DNA from 2 places in the Neptunomonas phycophila genome. Region 2 is predicted to be linked to the other one. Evidence: predicted binding sites of a transcription regulator. Region 2 holds the regulator's gene; the other holds the start of a gene.

Region 1 (7,495 bases), on a different contig from region 2:
TTGTAGGCAGAAAGGCGCTCTTCGATGTGTGAAAAATCCATATTACTTCCTTGTTTTGCCTATGCCAGGCTTACCAGAGCGACAGCTGTTGCTGCAAATCCGTGCTCTGCTTAGTTAACCGGTACCCAATGCCCAATAAACGCACAGGTTTTTGTGAACGATGCCAAGCCTGAACTAATAAAGGCGAAAATAAGGCCTCGTCTTCATAGGTGACTTGTTGTTCGATGGTGGTTTGCGTGAAGTCATGAAACTTTACCTTAACAAAACACCCTGCCACGGCAGCTTCAGAGCGATATTTGCTGTAGCGCTGCTGTAGTTCACCGCATAATAGGGGTATTTTGGCACAACATTCGTCCAAGGTCATCAAATCCTCAGCAAAGGTGTGCTCAACGCTAATGGATTTTCGCTCTCGTTCATTTGTTACCGGCCTATGATCAATGCCTCGGCTTAAATGATATAGACGCTCACCGAATTGCCCAAAATGCTCTCTTAGCTCATGAAGTGGTATTCCTTTTACATCATCGCAAGTAAATATGGACATAGCGTGTAAGCGCTCAGCTGTCTTCTTTCCCACGCCATGCAATTTATTGACCGGTAAAGTAGCTAAAAACGCCTCCACATCATTAGGGGCTATTACACATAAACCATTAGGCTTATTCCAATCACTGGCTATTTTTGCCAGAAACTTATTGGGGGCGACTCCGGCTGAAATTGTGATGCCTGTTTTTTCAGCGACTTGGGCCCGCAACCATTGCGCAATTCGAGTCCCGCTACCCGAGAACAAATTACAAGCTGATACATCCAAATAAGCTTCATCCAACGACAAAGGCTCTATAAGATCGGTCACTTCTTGATAAATAGACATAATTTGGGCTGATACTTCCCGGTACTTAGCCATATGCCCGGGGATCACTTTTAGATCAGGACACAATCGCAAAGCCGTCTTTGTTGGCATTGCAGAGCGCACACCAAACCCTCGAGCGATATAGTTACACGTTGCTATAACGCCACGGCGATCGGAATGCCCCCCTACCGCTAAAGGGATATCCCGGTAATCTGGATTATCGCGCATCTCAACCGCTGCAAAAAAACAGTCACAATCGCAATGAATTATCTTTCTCATCAAGCCCACCAACCACTGGATATAAAAACAGTACCATTAAGTAAATAGTTTCTCAATCGCCGACTAGGCGTCACCTAACTGTCATCTTTATGTCAGCACATCGTCATATACTTGCCATAATCTTCTCGACCATGTTGTTAAGCTACAGGGTCCTCCGATGATCAATGTTGAACAGGTGCTCACATCTAAGTTTCCTTCTTTTACGAATAAACCGGCGCCTTTACGTAACTCCACGCTTTTTTGCTTACGCAAATTGATTCATGAAGACGAAATCAATCGTTTTCTACGCGAACACGAGGAAAAAACAGGGTTTGAATTTGTTGATTGCGTTCTTGATTACTTTAACTTTGGATACACGCTCAGCAATAAGGATCGACTCAACATCCCATCAACCGGACGCGTTGTCATCGTTGCAAACCACCCTCTTGGAGCCTTAGATGGTTTAGCTTTATTAAAAATGGTGGGAGAAGTCAGGCGTGATGTACGTATTGTTGCTAACGATGTATTAAGCCATTTTGATCAGCTCAACTCATTGTTTTTACCAGTCGACAACCTCGGTAAAAGCACTATGAAGCGAGACATTGCTCGTATAGTCAACTCACTACGAAACGAAGAAGCTATCATAGTCTTCCCCGCTGGCGAAGTATCGCGAGCAGGAGTAACAGGCATTAAAGACGGCAAATGGAATAGTGGCTTTTTACGCTTTGCTAAAAAGGCCAACGCACCCATTCTGCCTGTTTACGTGGGTGGCAAAAACTCTCCCTTGTTTTATGGTATTTCCTATCTAAACAAATCAATGTCAGCACTACTGCTGGCTCATGAAATGTTTAACAAACAATCGGTAACTCTACCTATCAGAATCGGCGAGCCTATTCCCAGCAGCCAAATAGATAGCATTCCTCTTTCATTTAACGAGAAAGCCAAGTTACTGCGCAAGCATTTATACCGAATCGCAAAGCGCAAAAGTCCGCTATTCGTTACAGAAAAAACGATCGCACATCCGCAAGACAGGCAAGCGCTAAAACAAGAGCTAAAATCCGCCGAGCTCTTAGGCGAAACATCCGATGGGAAAAAGATCTTTCTTTTTGACCATCAACCCGATTCAGCTGTCATGCAAGAAATAGGGCGTTTACGTGAAGTCTCATTTCGCTGCGTTGGTGAAGGTACCGGACGTAATAAGGACCTTGATAAATATGATCACTATTATCGCCACCTTATCTTATGGGATGAAGATGACTTAGAAATAGCAGGGGCTTACCGTCTAGCCGAAGCTCACAAGCTTGTCTTTGATAAAAGCAGCCCACTCTATAGCGCTAGCCTATTTCAATACTCTGATGCCATGCTCCCCTATTACGAGCAAGGGATAGAATTAGGAAGAAGCTTTGTTCAGCCTAAGTATTGGGGGAAACGTAGCCTAGAGTACTTATGGTACGGTATCGGCGCTTATCTCAAGAAAAACCCCGATGTTCGATACATGTTCGGCCCTGTTAGCCTTAGCAATAGTTACCCTAAGTCGGCTAAAGATTTACTAGTCTGGTTTTATCAACATTATTTTGATGATACCGAGCTACTGGCTAAAGCTAATTCCCCCTACCGAATCAGCGCAGAGGTAGCCGATAATATCTTCACATTGTTTGATGGTAATGATTATAAAGCTGACTTCAAACGCTTACGTGAGCAACTTGATTATTTGGGTGCTTCCGTCCCCACATTGTTTAAGCAGTATAGCGAACTGTGTGAAACCGGCGGCGTGCGTTTTTTAGACTTTGGAGTAGACGCCAGCTTTAATTACTGTGTCGATGGGTTAGTCTTGGTAGATATGCACTATTTAAAACCAAAAAAACGAGCTAAGTACATGCAAGAGAATCGCACACCAAAAACCAGCAGTCTTGAGTTATTACAAGCATCCTCTGAGTAATCCAGCAGAGAGCACTTACAAGCCAATTACCATTTACCCAACCAGCGCCCTTGTGACAGACACACGGGCGCTTTCTTTCGACTGCTTAGCGCGTTACTCTTAATCCTTCCTATGATTTAGAAAACGACTATGACCCCATTTGTAATTGTTATTTTATGCGCTCTTCTGATTTACAGCCTGTTTTGGCTAAAGCGCCAACCGGCAGCACAACGACCAAGAGCCACGTTAAAACTACTGTTTATCATTGCGGTGGTTCTCATCGTTATATTAACGATAACGGGCCGACTTCATTGGTTTGGAGCCGCCTTATTAACGGCTCTTATTTTTGTTAAAAAATATAGCTTTCTTCTTTTACGTGTTTTTCCATTTTTACGCACTCTATTGCGAGGAAAAACAAAGAAAACAGCTCAACAGCCCAATAATGGAAGCCTTTCTCGTCAAGAAGCGCTTGATATCTTAGGCGTACCTGAAGAGGCAAGCCACGCAGAGATTATTGCTGCGCATAAGCGCTTAATGCAAAAACTTCACCCAGACCAAGGCGGAAGTAATTTTTTAGCCAGTCAGATAAACCAAGCACGAGATACACTGCTTAAGGAATAACGTTACTCAGATCGTTCCAGCGCTAATGAGGCATTACCAAAGATCTCACTATAGCCATACGGCACAAGAGCCCCTTTAGCGCTACGCTGCATAACAAGTATTGTTTGTTGAGCTAGCCCATTAACAGAGACGAAGTTCAACTCTAAACGGCCACTTTTATTCAACTGCCAATTACCTTCTAAAATACTCAAAGGTTGTCCATTGCGGTAATCAACCAATAGTTTTGCTTGATGACCCGCTAATAAGTCCAACACAACAAATGATTCATCAGGAGCTAGGTCATTACTGTAACGCCCCGGAAGCGACCTACTCATTAAGTCTCCCTCGCGCGCGCAGCCTTTGAGCACTTTACCATCGAGGTTAACTTCAGCTACCAAGGGATACCACGCCCCTACCGCATCACGACAAGTTTGGCGCCTAAACTGCATTTCGAGATCATGAGTGCGTCCTTTAATACCTGTAATACTCGACTGCCAAGTAAAAGGTAAGCTGGGAGATTCTGAAATAGGGAAGGTCATTGATCGCAATTCATGAATAATTTCGACTCGTATATGATCGCCAAAGACATCGGCAACCCACACTGGATTCACACCGCCTGCCCGGTACTCTACATTTCGTAAATCAGTATTGCAGGCTTTACTCCCACCACCAGCTAGGTTGACACCGTATAGATTCCACGCCAGATCGACCTGCTGATAGGCCCAAAGCTCCATATAAACTGGCAAACGACTTGTAGGGGATTGTTCATTGTATCGTCGCGATAATAAGCCAGATGTATCAACTAATTGTCGTTTAGTTTGGCTAAAACAGGGCGTGATTGTAAAACCATCATCATCTTTTATAACAGCGCCACGTATAAACTCGTAAGGCTTGTCACTATCCACACTTGGCTTGATAGGAGAACAAGCAGACAAAAAGAACAAAGGTAGTAATAAGTAAAACGGGCCGGATAAATTACGCTTCATTGTTGACGAAACCCAAGGTTTGTATCATAAATAAAATAAACTATAAGAATAATACAGGTAAAGCCATGTCAAGGCCCTCTGAATTTGATAGGCAAGAAGTACTCGATAAAGCCATGCATGTTTTCTGGAGCACAGGTTATTCTGCCACTTCAATTAACCGGCTTGTTGATGCGACTGAGCTTCAGCCTGGCTCGCTATACGGTGCCTTCAAAAGTAAGAAAGGACTGTTTTTAGAAGTCATTGATGTTTATGCGAATCGAAGCTTAGCACGAATCAGATCCTGCCTAACGACCTCTCCAAATGCAATCGATGGAATCGAACAGCTATTCCTTAAAATAGCGGAAGAAATGAAGCACGACAACACAGGCAAAGGCTGCCTTATGGTGAATACCTTACTAGAGCTTGCTCATCGCAATGACGAAATAGTCAAAAAAGTTATCGCCTACTTAAGCCTAATAGAAAGCCTTATCAAAGATGCGCTTTTACAAGCAAGACAAAACGGTGAAATAGACAAGCGTGCGAATTGCACCGGCCTTGCCAAGACGCTGGTCGCAAGTATCTGGGGGTTACGCGTAATGAGCGCGACTAATCCCTCATCTGAAACTTATGACGCTACCGTTCAAAACTTTATGAAGATGATTCCTAGAATCTAGCTTGTCTCTTTTTTGATACACCACAAGCCCTTGATTTGTAAGGACTAGACTCTAGCAACACCACCTATGTATCCATATAGATACACTATTAAACACGCACAACAGCTTCCCTCAAAAACAAAAAACATAAACCACTGATTTATAATACATTTTCAAATAATGGAACGCTTTTTGATACACTCTTTTGTAGTATCGGAAGGAGAATAAATAATGCGCTTTATCACAGTAGCGTTGAGCACGGTTTTGGTTAGCAATATTTGTCTGTCAAACGCAATGATGGCGAATGCTTCTACACAAAAAGACCAAGATGGTACTCATAAAGTACAGGCTCAAAAAAAGCACTTACTGAAAAAATTAGACAGAAATAATGATCAGCGCCTTAGCTTTATTGAAGCCATGGAGGATCTAAATTTCGCAGAAAACTTTCTTGAACTCGACCTAAATAAGGATGGATATATAAGCAGCCAAGAACTCAACGCACCTCAATCAATGATAACCGGCCAACTGAAACACCTACTCGGTAGCACGGCGCTAATACAGCTCTGATTGAAGGCAGACCTACCTTTTCCTTGCGAGCCTCACGGCTCGCTTAACCTATGAGGAGAAACACTGCATAATTCATTTATTTCCTGAAAGAAGTCTAACAATGTCCTTTAATGCATTTTGGCAACCTCGGTCCCTCAAACGATTAGTGATGATTGCGTTTATACTTATCATCACCCCCATTGGCTTTATGCTCTATAAAACCAGTGACGTTCTCGAAGCTCAACTGCAACTTAGCTACCTTCAAACCCAGAACGCTATTGAGATGAGCCAACAAGGTAGTCTCTTAGAACGCAGTGCAGAAGACATAGTGCGCTCGGCCAACCAATATCAAATTGTGCAATCAGATACATTAAGAGAAAGGCTTAATGAACAAATAAACGCGTTTCGGAATTTACTAGCAGTTCAAACTTTTTTAACTGAAAAAAACACGACGCTGGTTAAATTTACTCAAATTTTAAACAATATAGAAAACAACCCAGCCTCGGAGTTTATTAATGATTTACCATTAATGAGCCGCGAATTGGCTGAACTCAACGTAAAGGAGATGGGAGTTCGTTTCTCAGAACTTCAGGAAAACGCCAAACTAACTCGCAACGCACTGTGGATCCAAACTGGTCTGTTAATATTCGCCACCCTCATTTTGATGCTGCTACTATCGACAATTATTTCTAAACCAATAGCCGGACTCATCACTCGAATTAAAGCCATTGGACGTCGTGAACCGCTACCCAACACTCCTCTAAAAGGCCCAGCTGAAATCATGCAGCTTGATGAACAACTGCAATGGCTAGACACACACTTAACGGAGCTTGAAGCGGCCAAAGGTCAATTCATACAACACATATCTCACGAGCTAAAAACACCACTGACCACAATCAGAGAAGGTGCCGATTTACTTGAAGAGCAAGTCCCTGGCCCACTTAACAATAGACAAACACACGTAGTGTCTCTAATAAGAAACAGTAGCTTAAACCTTCAATCATTAATTGAACAACTGTTAGACTATAACCAGCTCCAACAGTCTTACACTCTGAAAAAAGATAAAGTAAATATACAAAAGCTGGTGATGTCTTCACTCTCTTCTTTACAATTATTAATAGCCGAAAAAGATCTCACGGTTACCGTGCCCGAAAGCGCCCCCATAATTGAAGTTGATCGATCAATGTTGCAAAGAGTAGTAAACAATTTGATTTCAAATGCGGTATATTATACTGACAAGAATGGCCAGATCAGTATTGGAACCAAAACCATTAAAGACAATCTGATTATTGATGTGAGTAATTCAGGACAACCTATCCCTGAAGATGACACTCAGCGTATTTTTGAGCCATTCTTTCAAGGCAGTAAACGTCGAACAGGGTCCATGAAAGGGACCGGTATCGGTTTAAGCATTGCAAAGGAAGCGGCAAGTGCGATGAGTGGAGATTTAACCCTCATCGAGAACTCAAAAGGATGTATTGTTTTCCGATTAAGGATTCCATTGGAACCTGTATGATGTTAATAAAATATAGTCTAGCTTTTACTAGCTTGGCACTGTTTACGGGATGCGCAACGCTTTCTGATCCCGCAAAAGAACCTGTCGAACAAGCTCAACAAGCTGGGTGCTTTGTAAAAGAAAACGATTTACATGTTTTCCTCGACGATGAACACACGTTTATCCTAGCTGATAAACAACAAAAAAAAGCACTTA
Region 2 (7,495 bases):
TATTTGTACCTTAACACCCTCAACAACGTACAGCCCACATGAGCTTGTCGAACGCGCCGATAGCGCGCTTTATAACGCAAAGGACACGGCACGCAACTGCATTGTAGTAGCCGCGTAAGCCCGCAAATAGCATCAATGCATTAGCTTTTTATTTCAGAAAACGATTGTCCATTGGAAGCGACTAAAACCTAGGGCTAGCTTCACGCTACAATCGCGTCTTATCAATCAACAGTAGTCCTTAAACGGCGGGAATAGCTCAATCAGCTTATCCCGTCCTAACGCTTCCAAATGTGCAATATTGCGTTCTGGTATAGCTTCGGGATCATCTATGTGTTTGAGCACCTGCTCCATCTGGCCCTCACGAATAATATGAATCATGGGGTATGGGGAACGGTTGGTCCAATGGCTGAGATCATCCTCTGGCGGCCCTGCAAATAAATAACCAGGATGAAAACTAGCCAGCTGAAAAACGCCTTCAAGGTTTGCTTGGGTCAATAGACGTTGGCATTCATCAAGCAACCCTAGGTATTCATAAAAGTCGGCTACTGCATTGGGAAAGATGACTAACGTAGTAGCGATATCACGTTCATTGGCTTGATTAATAACTAACAACTCGTCAACAAACGCTTCACACGCTAAACGGGTGTCTTCGCTTTCAACTACGGCATAACGCAAGGTCTCTTGTCTCACAACCGGCGCTGCAAAAGGGCATAAGTTAAGTCCAACGACCATAGTATTTACCCAACGACGGGTTAACGCTTCAACGCTGGCAGCTGTATTTTTGTGTGCTTTGTCTGTACTCATACCGCGCATGCTAATCGATTATGTGACGCGCCTCCAGCAACAAACGCTCAAGGCTTGGGATAGCCGACGCTTAAGCGTAGAATACCGTCCTCAGATAAAGGACCTGATTTGTGGATATCCGCGCCAAATTACTTCAAACGCCCTATACCGCCTTCCCGGCACCCGTATGGAAGGAACGTATTCGATTATCAGCCATCGATGCCCCCGCCGTATGGCGGCCGTGGCTAATGGACAGAGGGTCTCTGACACAACATTTGGTGAAAGCCAGCCATCAGCAGTTTTCGGTACAATTACTGAGCCTTGCTTGGCAGTATCCAAGCCTTAGTGAAGCACAAGCTTTGGGAATCCCCCTGCGCCACAAAGCACTCATACGCGAGGTGATACTCAAGGGTCAGAACGAGGCCTGGGTTTTTGCTCGCTCAGTGATCCCGGCCAGTACCCTGACAGGCAGAGAACGACAACTACACTTAATTGGCCAACGCTCACTAGGGTCTGTGCTATTCAGTGATCCAACTATGCGGCGCGGCCCCTTACAAACGACTTCAATCCAGGTAGATTCTCATACATTGTGGGCTAGACGCTCTGTCTTTCGTTTATCGAACAAGCCTTTGCTTGTAGCTGAGGTTTTTCTTCCGGCGCTTGAGCAAGTACACTACAGTCCTTCTCGATATTAGTTTAAGGCCTTTGTCATGTCTCATGTCGCACCTCGCCCTGCACTAACCTTACGTGAGCGTTTAGCCATCTATACCCAGCTTACGCGCTTCAATAAGCCTATTGGGAGCTACTTACTACTCTGGCCAACGCTTTGGGCGTTATGGATTGCGGCCGACGGAGTCCCTCCGCTTAGCTTGCTCATTATTTTTATTGCGGGGGTCTTTATAACGCGCTCAGCTGGCTGCGTGATTAATGATTATGCCGACCGGCATATCGACGGACATGTAAAGCGAACAGCTGAACGCCCCTTAGCTCGCGGGCTAATTAGCAGTAAAGAAGCGCTCATGCTGTTTGCTGGGCTGATGCTGCTCGCTTTTGTACTAGTTTTATTCACTAACCACATGACGATTTGGATGTCTTTTGGCGCATTAGCGTTAGCATCGCTTTATCCCTTTATGAAGCGCCATACCCACCTGCCCCAAGTGGTACTTGGCGCGGCTTTTGGGTGGGCTATCCCTATGGCCTTTACTGCCGTTGACGAGACTTTACCATTGGTTGCTTGGCTGATTTTCTTAGCTAAGCTGCTCTGGACCGTTGCTTACGACACCATGTACGCCATGGTAGATCGGGATGATGATATAAAAATCGGCGTAAAATCGACCGCTATCCTATTCGGCAAACAGGACAAGCGGATCATTGGGCTATTACAGATCGCCACTTTGTTAGTTTTACTATTAGTAGGCACATTAGAAAGCATGACGTGGCCTTACTATGTAGGGATCGTTATAGCCGGCGTGTTTTTTGTTTATCAGCAAAATCTTATTAAGGATAGAGATCGCACTCGGTGCTTTAACGCCTTTCTGAATAACCATTACGCCGAGTTAGCGGTCTTTGTTGGGATTGTCGTACACTTTATGACAAATTAGTGGCCAGCTGTAACATTTTTGTCATAATAAAATACTGTAATACTCGCGACTTATTACAAGCGTAGAGGCTTAGACATGTCTACAAGCAAACAAGTGCTAATCGTCGATGATGAGGCGCCCATCCGCGAAATGATCGCGGTTGCACTCGAAATGGCAGGTTATGAGTGTATTGAAGCAGAAAATGCTAACGATGCTCACGCGATCGTGATTGATCGACAACCTGATATGATTTTGTTGGATTGGATGATGCCCAACATCAGCGGCATTGAATTAGCCCGCCGCTTACGCAAAGATGAAACAACTGCCGATATCCCCATTATCATGCTGACGGCCAAAGGCGAAGAAGAAAACAAAGTACAGGGCTTAGAAGCGGGTGTAGATGACTATATCACCAAGCCATTTTCTCCTCGCGAACTGGTAGCTCGATTAAAAGCTGTTTTACGCCGTGCTACGCCTAAAGGCATTGAAGAGCCAGTGACGGTTGAAGGCTTAACGCTTGACCCTATCTCGCACCGTGTAACTGCCGAGGGCAAAGCCATCGATTTAGGGCCGACTGAATTCCGATTATTGCAATTCTTTATGACCCATCAAGATCGTGCCTACTCCCGCGGCCAATTGTTGGATATGGTTTGGGGCGGCAATGTGTATGTTGAGGAACGGACAGTAGATGTTCACATTCGTCGCTTACGCAAAGCGTTAGGCAATGAACATGACCACCTAGTACAAACGGTACGAGGAACTGGGTATCGTTTTTCGACACAAGTAGCCTAAACACGAGTTGTATCCCCTATGCAGAGAGTCCCCCAAGCCGCCGTAGGCAGTTTATTTTTATTTGTCGCTGTATCTGCAACGGTAGGCTTATTCATAGGCTCTGTTAGCTGGGGAATGGTTGCTGGGTTAGGGCTTTGGATTTTTCTACAACTACGCCAAATAGGAAGGCTGCAAACCTGGTTGCATAAATATGATTCTGAGGTTCCCGAAGCCGAGGGTATATGGGGCGACATCTTTGATGACTTAGCACGAATTAAAAAGCGTCACCATAAGCAACGTAGTGATCTAAAAGAGATCATCAAACGCTTTCAACGCTCTTCAGCAGCACTACCCGATGCCGTTGTTATTATTGATAAGCATAATAATTTAGAGTGGTGGAACCGCGCTGCAGAACGCTTATTAGGCTTTAAACATGTGTCTGACCGTGGAATGCCGGTTATGAACTTGTTGCGTGATCCTCGCTTTATACGTTATTACCACAAACGTAAATATGACGACCCTCTGCAGCTACCTAGCCCTGTCCTCAACGACACTACCTTACAGTTCCAAATAAAAGAGTTTGGTGCTAGCGACCGACTGTTAGTAGCCCGTGATATCACTCGTTTGGTGCGTTTGGAACATACCCGACAAGACTTTGTGGCCAACGCTTCTCACGAGCTACGCACGCCATTAACGGTCATTCGAGGTTATCTGGAGACTTTTTTAGACCAGGACCTCCCCAAACCTATGCAGCGTGCTCTGACACAAATGCAGGCCCAATCAAGCCGCATGGAAGGCCTAGTCTCTGATTTATTGTTACTTTCTCGTCTTGAGTCTAGCCAGCATATTAACGATGAAGTCCCTATCAACATTCATCAGATGCTTATCACTATCCACCATGATGCAGAAGTGATCTCACTCGATAAGCAACATCAGGTAACGTTAGATGTCGACACCGAGTTTGATCTGTTGGGTCAGCCACAAGAACTCCATAGTGTATTCTCGAACCTCGTCTTCAACGCTGTGCGGTACACACCAGAAAATGGCTTGATTAGTATTAAATGGTTTGTCGATGAGCAAGGCGGGCATTTTTCGGTTACTGATAATGGTATTGGTATCGACTCCATCCACCTACCACGTTTAACGGAACGGTTTTATCGCGTCGATGAAGGCCGCTCTACCGCCACCGGCGGCACGGGGCTAGGATTAGCCATCGTGAAGCATGCGTTATACCGTCACGGAGCTCAATTAACCATTGAGAGTCAGCTAGGGAAAGGCAGTACTTTTAACTGCCACTTCCCCCCTGACATGCTGTATTCAACTCAATCTCGTATAGCCCAGCAAAAAAGTGCGACCTGAGCGGGTCTATTCACACACCAGCCACCGCTCGTTCGACGTGTTCCTCAACCCAATATAAAGTTGCCCCTATCACAGCGGCAGGCATAACAATCAGGTTTAAAATAGGAATCATAGTGCCAAACTGCACAACGGCACCAAAACTGATAGAGGTGAGACGCCGCTCGGCTAAGAGCTGAGTCATTTTTTTAAAAGTCACCTTATTATTATCCATCGGGTAATCGCAATACTGGATCGACATCATCCATGCCCCAAACAAAAACCATAAAAATGGAGCAATAATGTTTAAAACAGGGATGAAACTAAACACGATGAGCAAGAACAAGCGCGGCAAATAGTACATCATCTTAGCTAACTCACGCCCTAATGCACGTGGGATCATTTTTACAAACTCGCCCCAGCCTTCATCCGTGACTTCGCGCCCTCGACGCAGTTGCTCAATCTTTTCGGATAGAAAACCGTTAAATGGCGCAGCAATAAGATTGGCGACTATCGAAAAGCCATAATACACCACGACAAGCACCAGCAATGCGAAGAGCGGCCAAAGCAACCAATCCAAAAATGAAAGCCACTCAGGCAGATACGAAAGCCAGTAGTCGACCCATACATCAAACTGATCCATCAGCAGCCAAATAGCACCTGTAAACAACAATATGTTAATGATCAGTGGTATTAATACGTATTGCCGGATACCGGGCTCAGGCAGCATGCTAAAGCCTCTAAATAAGTACCCAACCCCTTTAACTGGATTACCCTTCATTTACTCTCCTTAGTTAACCCATTACAGCATCACAAACAATGTTACACGAATCACAACCGCCACTATCATCATGGCTAACCCAATACGGTTAACTTTATTTTCAAGTGGATTAAAAACGATTGTAGGTTGCCAAAATTGCAAAATCGATTTTACATCTTTGGTTCGCCCAGCATACATACCAAGCGATATAAGAAAAACGATCAGACCACCCCAGAATAGAATCGGTTCAAGAACAGCTAAGAAATACATCATGGCTCCTTACATTAAGCACAGATAATAAGATGGCAACACTGTAATGCGCGCCAGCTAGCCTATCAGAATTGATTTGTTGAGGCTGCACAGCTAGGCTCATCTTACATGCCACTTTGGCCGCATACGATCCTTTTATCGTCTGTCATTACGTTAAATAATAAGAGGTTACTCATGAAAGCTATCCGCCTTGACCAGTTCAGCGAAGTCGACACATTTGCGACACATCTCACTGTACAAGAGGTTCCAGAGCCCGCTCTAGAAGCCGGTGAAGTGCTGATCCGAACACTGGCCGCAGGCGTTAACCCTATCGACTACAAAACCTGCAGTGGGGGCGGAGCTTCTGCCTTTATCGGTGACTTGCCCTTCATTCCCGGATGGGAGTTTGCCGGTGAAGTTATCGCATGCGGCAGCGATGTAACCGGGTTTGATTCTGGCGATGCTGTTGTCGGCTTTATTCGCTTTCCTGAACGCGCAGGGTGTTATGCCGAGCGCATAGCGGCACCTGCCGACCAAATAGCCCGTTTACCCAAAGGCGTAGCACCAATCACCGCAGCAGGAGCCGCGTTAGCAGGCTTAACAGCGTGGCAGGCGCTCTTTGATAAGGGTAACTTGCAACCACAACAGCGCGTACTGGTGATGGCCGCTGCAGGCGGTGTAGGTCACCTAGCCGTTCAATTAGCCAAATGGAAAGGCGCGCATGTTGTAGGTACTGCGTCACCGGCTAACCATGACCATTTACTGGCTTTAGGGTGTGATCAGGCCATTGATTACCGTGACGAATCAGCCCTTGAAGCGCAGGCACCGTTCGATCTCATTATTGACGGAGTTGGAGGTAAAACGGGTATTAAAGCCATTGCGTTGCTCGCCGCCACAGGCACATTAATCACGTTACCCTCTGTGACAAAAGATCAGGTCATAGCCGCTGCGGAAAAAGAAGGTAAAAAAGCGCTACCCATTCGAGTTGAACCCAATGGTCAGCAGTTGGCAGAACTACTGGCGCGTATCGAGCAACAAGAACTAACAGTCACGGTTGCCGAAACATATCCGTTGGCCGAAGTAGCACGTGCTTTTACGCAAATAGCAACAGGACATACTCGCGGGAAAGTGGTACTAACACTAGGCAGTTAACCGGCTGTTACGCAGCGGCGCTTACTCACTATAAAAGTAAGCGCCGCTAGTTTATTTGGCAGCGGTTAACGGTTTGCAGAGAACGCTTTAACTGTGGTTACTGATTTTTTCAGAAACGCAGAACGGTCATCTTTATCATCAATTTCACGAGCTAGTTGCTTAAGCAACTCAGCTATAGTTCCCAACCTAACACCATGTTTGGCCCGCCATGCGTCATAAGCATCGTCAAAAACGATACTCACCGCCGGGCCTATATAATCGGCCATCAAATCACGCAATTGGTTCATCAATGCCCTCAGTTGCGCCTCAATTGCAGGGTTATTTTTCACAGCAGGTCGACTAGCCGTTGATGTATCGGGAGCGACGCTAGGCTCTGGTTCTGTTACCGGTGCTATTGCTTCAATAATAGTCGGCATTACGGACCGCACACTGGTGTTAATCAGCGCCATGTTGACTTCTTTTTCTGTCAGCATAATAAGGACCGTTTTATCGTCAACTACATGCCCCATCAACAAGCATTCATCAAGCTCAAAAATAATCTCTTTGTGGTCTGATCCAATGGAATGAATCGCATTGAAGATTTGATGCGCTACACGCGAGGCGCTTCCCATATTGGTATCCAATATCTCGGGAAAGGTGGATGCCAGTATAGAATCAGGTGTCGCGACACAACTGTGTTGAATGCCACCTAATTGCTCTAACTCTTTTAATAATTCGATCATAGACATAGCGATGCTCAACCCCACTGCAACAGATCATCAACCTGCTGTTTCAACGTCCTGATTGAAACACGGTTTGAGGTTTGAACTCCCAATGTTTGATCTCCCTTGAAAAACACGGATACGTTGTCCTCTGTACTGCTTTT

The links. Region 2 encodes PhoB, which activates phosphate uptake and scavenging genes when phosphate is short. Its sites were predicted from a motif close to TGTCATANNNNTGTCANA; they were not measured.
Region 1: a site for PhoB is predicted at 1,203-1,220, ahead of olsF (bifunctional ornithine lipid synthase OlsF). Genes of this name have one in related genera too.

Annotation. Positions count from the first base shown of each region.
Region 1 is NZ_MRCI01000001.1:1,075,312-1,082,806, reverse strand. It holds gene BS617_RS04920 (cytidine/deoxycytidylate deaminase family protein) at 1-41, opposite strand, end outside; gene dinB (DNA polymerase IV) at 71-1,123, opposite strand; gene olsF (bifunctional ornithine lipid synthase OlsF) at 1,281-3,041, shown strand; gene BS617_RS04905 (DnaJ domain-containing protein) at 3,171-3,641, shown strand; gene BS617_RS04900 (hypothetical protein) at 3,644-4,606, opposite strand; gene BS617_RS04895 (TetR/AcrR family transcriptional regulator) at 4,672-5,259, shown strand; gene BS617_RS17990 (EF-hand domain-containing protein) at 5,470-5,805, shown strand; gene BS617_RS04885 (sensor histidine kinase) at 5,906-7,300, shown strand; gene BS617_RS04880 (hypothetical protein) at 7,297-7,495, shown strand, end outside.
Region 2 is NZ_MRCI01000003.1:201,320-208,814, reverse strand. It holds gene BS617_RS16475 (diguanylate cyclase domain-containing protein) at 1-118, shown strand, start outside; gene BS617_RS16470 (DUF1415 domain-containing protein) at 226-804, opposite strand; gene BS617_RS16465 (chorismate--pyruvate lyase family protein) at 915-1,478, shown strand; gene ubiA (4-hydroxybenzoate octaprenyltransferase) at 1,494-2,384, shown strand; gene phoB (phosphate regulon transcriptional regulator PhoB) at 2,460-3,155, shown strand; gene phoR (phosphate regulon sensor histidine kinase PhoR) at 3,174-4,493, shown strand; gene cysZ (sulfate transporter CysZ) at 4,504-5,250, opposite strand; gene BS617_RS16440 (hypothetical protein) at 5,272-5,502, opposite strand; gene BS617_RS16435 (NADP-dependent oxidoreductase) at 5,674-6,630, shown strand; gene BS617_RS16430 (DUF8082 domain-containing protein) at 6,696-7,358, opposite strand; gene BS617_RS16425 (GTP-binding protein) at 7,367-7,495, opposite strand, start outside.